2 regions of the Variovorax sp. ISS6 genome follow, and region 1 is predicted to be linked to the other one. Evidence: riboswitches for the same ligand, from Rfam matches in the RefSeq annotation. Region 1 holds a riboswitch; the other holds the start of a gene.
The links. Region 1 has a riboswitch for manganese ahead of AC1HIL_RS03770 (TMEM165/GDT1 family protein). Riboswitches for the same ligand answer to the same signal wherever they lie in the genome.
Positions count from the first base shown of each region.

Region 2: another riboswitch for manganese. It lies ahead of AC1HIL_RS33200 (TMEM165/GDT1 family protein); the one in region 1 lies ahead of AC1HIL_RS03770 (TMEM165/GDT1 family protein).

Region 1 covers NZ_JAWRZC010000001.1:825,640-829,038, forward strand. Annotated here, with positions in the region: gene metX (homoserine O-succinyltransferase MetX) at 1-887, opposite strand, end outside; gene AC1HIL_RS03770 (TMEM165/GDT1 family protein) at 1,044-1,607, opposite strand; yybP-ykoY riboswitch at 1,698-1,805, opposite strand; gene AC1HIL_RS03775 (RNA recognition motif domain-containing protein) at 2,072-2,602, shown strand; gene AC1HIL_RS03780 (SDR family oxidoreductase) at 2,673-3,399, opposite strand, start outside.
Region 2 covers NZ_JAWRZC010000002.1:328,724-332,122, forward strand. Annotated here, with positions in the region: gene AC1HIL_RS33190 (alpha/beta hydrolase) at 1-57, shown strand, start outside; gene AC1HIL_RS33195 (tripartite tricarboxylate transporter substrate-binding protein) at 134-1,123, shown strand; gene AC1HIL_RS33200 (TMEM165/GDT1 family protein) at 1,142-1,714, opposite strand; yybP-ykoY riboswitch at 1,725-1,895, opposite strand; gene AC1HIL_RS33205 (indolepyruvate ferredoxin oxidoreductase family protein) at 1,991-3,399, opposite strand, start outside.

The DNA of each region.
Region 1 (3,399 bases):
TAGTCGAGCGCGCGCGTGATCAGCAGGTAGGTGTTGGCGTCGAAGTACTCGCTGAACTTGTCGCCCTGGTAGCGCAGGTAGCTCTCGATCTGGAACTCGATCTCCTGCGTGGAGTAGCGATAGGCCGCGTCGTCGCCGCCGGACTCGCCTTCGACCGCGTTGCGCAGCAGGCGGCCGAACTTCGCGTTCATGACGTCGTCGCTGAGGTAGGTGATGTGGCCGATCATGCGGGCGATGCGCAGGCCGCGCTTGGGGATCACGCCGTGCTCGTAGAAGTGGCCGCCGTGGAAATCGGGGTCGGTCACGATGGCGCGGCGCGCCACCTCGTTGAAGGCGATGTTCTCGGCCGTGAGGTTGGGCGCGCTCGCGACCACCACCGCGTGGCGCACGCGCTCGGGGTACTGCAGCGTCCACGACAGCGCCTGCATGCCGCCGAGGCTGCCGCCCATCACCGCCGCGAGCGTGCGGATGCCGAGCGCGTCGAGCAGCGCGGCCTGGGCGTCGACCCAGTCCTCGACCGTGACCACCGGGAAGTCGGCGCCATAGACGCGGCCGGTCGCGGGGTTCACGTGCATCGGCCCGGTGGAGCCGAAGCAGGAGCCGAGGTTGTTGACGCCGATGACGAAGAAGCGGTCGGTGTCCAGCGGCTTGCCGGGCCCGACCATGTTGTCCCACCAGCCCGCGGAGCGGGCCTGGCCCTCGTAGACGCCCGCGACGTGGTGCGAGGCATTGAGGGCGTGGCACACGAGCACCGCATTGCTGCGCTCGGCATTGAGCGTGCCGTAGGTTTCGTAGGCGAGCGTGTAGCTGCCGATGGTCGCGCCGCTGCGCAGGGCCAGCGGGCCCGCGAACTGCATCGACTGGGGAGTGACGACCAACGAGGACATGAAATGAAAAACCCGGCCTCGCCAAAAACGAGCCGGGTCACGGCATCCGTCTTTAGCTGTATTTATCAAGCGCCCGCAAGCTGGAGCAAATCGGCGCGAGCGGCAGTATATCGCCGCGGGCCCGGGACGGCAGGCCCCGGGCTTTGGACGGCGGCGCTACCAGCCGATCAGCGCGACCACGCCCAGCACCAGGAAGATGACGGCCGAGATCGAGTGCACGAGCTTGATCGGCACCCGCTTGACGATGCGGTCGCCGAGCCAGACCACCGGCGCGTTGGCCAGCATCATCCCGAAGGTGGTGCCGACCACGACCCAGAAATAGGCCTCGGTGAAGCGCGCCGCGAGCATCACGGTGGCGATCTGCGTCTTGTCGCCCATCTCGGCGAGGAAGAAGGCGACCACCGTGGTGCCGAAGACGCCGAAGTGCGAGGAGCGCGGGGCATCGTCGTCGTCGAGCTTGTCGGGGATCAGCATCCAGATCGCCATCGCGATGAAGGAGCCGCCGAGGATCCAGCGCAGGATGTCGGGGCCGAGCCAGTGGGTGATCCAGTTGCCGACCGCGCCCGCGAGCGCATGGTTGATGACGGTGGCGGCGAAGATGCCCGCCACGATCGGCCAGGGTTTTCTGAAACGGGCTGCCAGCAGGAGGGCGAGCAACTGGGTCTTGTCGCCCATTTCGGCGAGCGCGACGACACCGGTCGCGACGAGAAAAGCTTCCATGAAAAAACGGTTCCTTGGCCGAAGGGACGCAATTGACCGTGCAACACCTTCGGCCAAATTTCCCGAAGTTGCACGGTCAATGGTCTCGCCAGGTGTTGTTCTTCACTGCCCGCGCCATGTCCTGTGTGGGGCAGGACAAGTCTGTTGACGCGGGCCCTTCTCGTAGACGGAAGGCGGCTACTCCCCAATGACGGACGAATTCTAACCCTTAAGTGTCAAAGGCCCGGTGCGGGGCTTGGTTAGTAAGCGTGCGCTAACTCCAATAGGCAAAATCCGTGCTACCGCAAGAAGCAAATTCCTGCTTGCATTTCTTGTATTTCACCCATAATGCACGAGCCTCCCTTTTCATTTCGGGCTGGAGGCACTGGGTGATCGGACAGTTTCGCGCGACTCGGCGGCTCTCGTTTGAGTGATGCTAATCGGGACTCCATCGCTTTTCTTGATGTGTTTATAGGAGTCCCTTGATGGGCAACAAACTGTACGTCGGCAACCTGCCTTACTCGGTGCGCGACGGTGATCTGGAGCAGGCATTCGGTCAGTTCGGTGCTGTGACCAGCGCCAAGGTCATGATGGAACGCGATACCGGCCGCTCGAAGGGCTTCGGCTTCGTCGAGATGGGCAGTGAAGCGGAAGCACAGGCCGCCATCAACGGCATGAACGGCCAACCCCTGGGCGGCCGCAGCGTGGTCGTCAACGAAGCCCGTCCGATGGAAGCACGTCCCCCGCGCAGCGGTGGTGGCGGTGGCTACGGCGGCGGCGGTGGTGGTTATGGCGGCGGTGGTGGCGGTGGCTACGGCGGCGGCGGTGGTGGCGGCTACGGCGGTGGTGGCGGCGGTCGCAGCGGCGGCGGTGGTGGCTACGGCGGCGGTGGCCGCAGTGGTGGCGGCGGCGGTGGTGGCGATGGCGGTTTCCGCAGCCCCTACGGCGCCGGCCCGCGTGGCGGCGGCGGCGGTGGTCGCGGCGGCTACGGTGGCGGCGGCAACAGCGGCTACTGATCGCTTTCCAACAAAGACAAAAGGCTCCTTCGGGAGCCTTTTTCGTTGCCGCGGCCGGCGCGGCCCGGGTTCAGCCTTCGCCGCGCCGCTTCTTCCGTCCGCGTCCCTGCACCGCGCGGTCGAGCAGCGCATTGGGCAGCATGCGCATGATCTTGGCGATCACGCCCATCTGCCAGGGAATCACGCGATAGCTGGCGCCGCTCTCGATCGCGCCCAGCGCCCGGTCGGCGAAGGCCTCGGGCTTCATCAGGAACGGCATGCCGTAGCGGTTGCCCTGCGTGAGCGGGGTGTCGATGTAGCCGGGCAGCAGGGTCACGACCTTGACGCCGCTGCCGTGCAGCTCGCCGCGCAGGCTCTCGCAGTAGGCGACCACGCCGGCCTTGCTCGCGCAGTAGGCGCCGTGCCCCGGCAGTCCGCGGATGGCCGCGACGCTCGCGATGCCGACCAGCCGCCCGCTGCCGCGCTGTCTCATCGCGCGCACGAACGGGTGAAAGGTGGCGGCCAGCCCGACGTTGTTGGTGGCGAAGGTCTGCGTCAGCACGTCGAGGTCCTCGCGCTCCGCGGTGTCGATGCCCACGCTGATGCCTGCATTGGCGATCACCACGTCGGGCACGCCCTGGCGCTCGATGCTGGCGACGCCGGCCGCCACGATGCTGTCGGTGCGCGCCACGTCGGCGCTGTAGATCAGGTAGCGGCCGCGGTCGAGGCCGCGCGCGGTGGCCCAGGCTTCGATCTCGCCGGTGCGGCGCGCGACCAGCGCCAGCCGGTAGCCCGCGTCGTAGAAGCGCGCGGCCAGC
Region 2 (3,399 bases), on a different contig from region 1:
GCCGACTACGGCTGCAAGTTCTCCTCGGCCAGCCGCGGCGGCTGTCCCGCGCCCTGACGGCGCCGGCGCGGCCCGTCCCGTTCGCGGGGCGGCCGCACCGCCCTTCCCGTTTTCTTCGTTCGCACGTCCTGCCATGAAACAACCCACCCTCACCCGCCGTGCGCTGCACGCCCTGCTGCTGGCCGCCGGCCTCGCCGCCGCTCCCGCCTTCGCGCAGTCCGATGCCTTTCCGGTGCGGCCGATCCGCGTGCTGATCGGCTTCACCGCCGGCGGCTCGACCGACGTGCCCTTCCGCGTGCTGGCCGAGAACGCCTCGAAGATCCTCGGCCAGCCGGTGATCATCGAGAACAAGCCCGGCGCGGGCGGCGTGCTGCCAGCGCAAACCATGCAGGCCACCGCGCCCGACGGCTACACGCTCGCGCAGGTGCCGCTGCCGGTGTTCCGCCTGCCCTACACCACCAAGCTCAACTGGGACCCGGCCAACGACCTGAGCTACGTGATCGGCCTCGCCGGCTATTCGTTCGGCCTGGTGGTGCCCGCCGATTCGCCGATCAAGTCGATGCGCGAGTACCTCGCCTATGCCAAGGCCAACCCGGGCCGCCTGAGCTACGGCACGCCGGGCGCGCTCACCACGCTGCACCTGACGATGGAAGCGATCGCGATCCAGGCCGGCGTGGAGTTCAATCACGTGCCCTACAAGGGCAACTCCGAATCGCTGCAGGCGGTGCTCGGCGGCCACGTGATGTCGGTGGCCGACACGCCGGGCTGGGGCCCCTATGTCGACCAGGGCAAGCTGCGGCTGCTGTCGACCTGGGGCGAGCAGCGCTCGAAGAAGTATCCGAATGCGCCCACGCTCAAGGAGTCGGGCATCGACATGGTGCAGGCCTCGCCCTTCGGTCTGGTGCTGCCCAAGGGCGCGAACCCGAAGGTGGTCGCGATCCTGCACGACGCCTTCAAGAAGGCGATGGAGATGCCCAACTACCAGGAGTCGCTCGCCAAGTTCGACATGGAGACCTTCTACATGGACAGCGCGGCCTACAAGCAGTACGCGGTGCGCACCATGAAGACCGAAAAGGCCGTGATCGACAAGCTGGGCCTGGGCACGGCGGCCGCCGCGAAATAGGCGACCGCCCGCCGGGGCTCAGAACAGGTTGCCGACGTTGAACAGCGTCAGCAGCCCCAGCACGCCGAAGATGACGGCGGCCACGCCGTGCACCAGCCGCATCGAGACCTTGGCGGCGATCTTCTCGCCGAGGAAGACCGCGGGCGCATCGGCCAGCATCATGCCCAGCGTGGTGCCGATCACGACCTGCACCACGTCGGGATAGCGCGCGGCCAGCGCCACGGTCGCGATCTGCGTCTTGTCGCCCATCTCCGCGAGGAAGAAGGTGACGACCGTGGTGCCGAAGGCACCGAAGCGGCTCTTCGTCTTCGCGGCATCGTCGTCGATCTTGTCGGGGATCAGCATCCACGCGGCCATGGCCAGGAACGAGGCGCCGATCACCCAGCGCAGGATGTTCGGCCCCATGGCCTGGCCCACCCAGCCGCCGAGCGCGCCCGCTGCGGCATGGTTGACGACGGTGGCGGTGAAGATGCCCGCGACGATCTGCCAGGGTTTGCGAAAGGTCGCGGCCAGGATGATCGCGAGCAATTGGGTCTTGTCGCCCATTTCCCCGAGCGCGACCACGCCCGTGGATACGAGTAAGGCTTCCATGATGAAAAGAGAACTCCTGGGCCAGCGACGCGAAGACCACGCCACTTCCCGGCCCATACCGAGGTGACGTGGTCAAAGGTCTTGCCAGGCTCTGAAGCTGCTCGCGCCATGGCCGAAAGGCCAAGTGTGTTGACGCGGGCTCCTGCGTTGCGCAGGTCAGCTACTCCCCAATGACTGAGGGCGCGATCTTAGTCGTGGGCAGCGAATCGCCCGCGCCTTTTCGATGAATGTCCCCTTGTCGAGAGCGAGTTGCATTACCGCGACGGTTTCGAGGCGTCATGCGGCACGCGCCTGTTGCTCGCCGGCCAGCGCCAGTTCCCGCAACAGCGCTTGCCGCGTCGCAGCCGCCTTCTCGGCCTGCGCCTCGCGCACATGGCCGTATCCCCGGATCGACTGGGGCAGCGAGGCCAGCTTCGTCACGATGGGCAAGGTCTCGGCACGCAAGTCGGACAGGGCCACGCGCATGTCGTCTTCGTACTGCGCCAACAGCCGGCGGTCGAGTGTGCGTTCCGCCGCGTTGCGGAACGGATCGAGCCAACTTCCCCGGAGGCCGCGCATCCGCGCCATGCATTTCATCGCCAGCAGCACCCAGGGTCCCGCGTCGCCCTTGACGGGCTTGCCGCTGTGGACGTCCTTCCGCGCGAAGGGCCAGACCCCGAGGTGGAAGCGCAGCCGGATCGGGCCCTCGAACTCCTGCGCCAGTGCCGATCGAAAGTCGGGGTGCGTGAACAGGCGGGCGACCTCCCACTCGTCCTTGGTCGCCAGCAGCCGGTGGTAGTTGTGCGCCACGGCCCTGGCCAGGGCATCTCCCGCATGGAGCGCTGCTTCCAACCGACGCGCCTTCTCCACCAACGCCCTGTAGCGCTGCACATGCAGTTCGCCGCTGTGCGCGCGCAGGTGTTCGATGCGATGCGCGACGGTCTGGTCGAGTCCCCGGGTCTGCCGCGGCATGAAGGTGATGACCTGCGTCGGCTGTTCGGCCTTCAGGTGGCGCTCCACCGCCGGTCGGTCGTGGGCGACGCGTCGCCCCCAGAGGAACGCTTCCTTGTTCATGGCCACGGCCACGCCGTTGAGCTCGATGGCCCGCTCGATCGCGGCTCGTCCCAGGGGAACGAAGCCGCGCTGCCAGGCCAGGCCCAGCATGAACATGTTGATGCCGATCGGATCGCCGACCAGCGCGGTGGCCATGCGCTCGCCATCGATCAGCACGAGATCGGCCGTGCCCGCCGCGGCCTCGATGCGCTCGATCAGCATCTTCGGGTCGAGCTGCCAGTCGGGATTGCGCGCGAAGTCGCTGGTCGGCACGAGGCCGGTGCTCACCACCGCGCGGCCGCGACCGGCCGGCAGCCGTGTCAGCGATTCGTCCGAGGCCGCGACGACGAGGTCGCAACCGATCAATGCATCGGCTTCGCCCTCGGCGATGCGCGTGGCATGCAGCATCCCCGGCTCGGGCGCGAACCGCACATGCGAGGTCACGGCGCCGTACTTCTGCGAGAACCCGGTGACATCGAGGTTGGAGCTGTAGCGGCCCTCCAGATGGGCGGCCACGGCCAGGGTCTGGCCGATGGTCACCACGCCCGTGCCGCCGATGCCGGAGATCAGCACGCTGCAGGCGCGTTGCAGCGGTGCGATGTCGGGCTCGGGCAGCGCCTGCGTGTACGGGCGCGGCGATGCCGCCTGGGCCT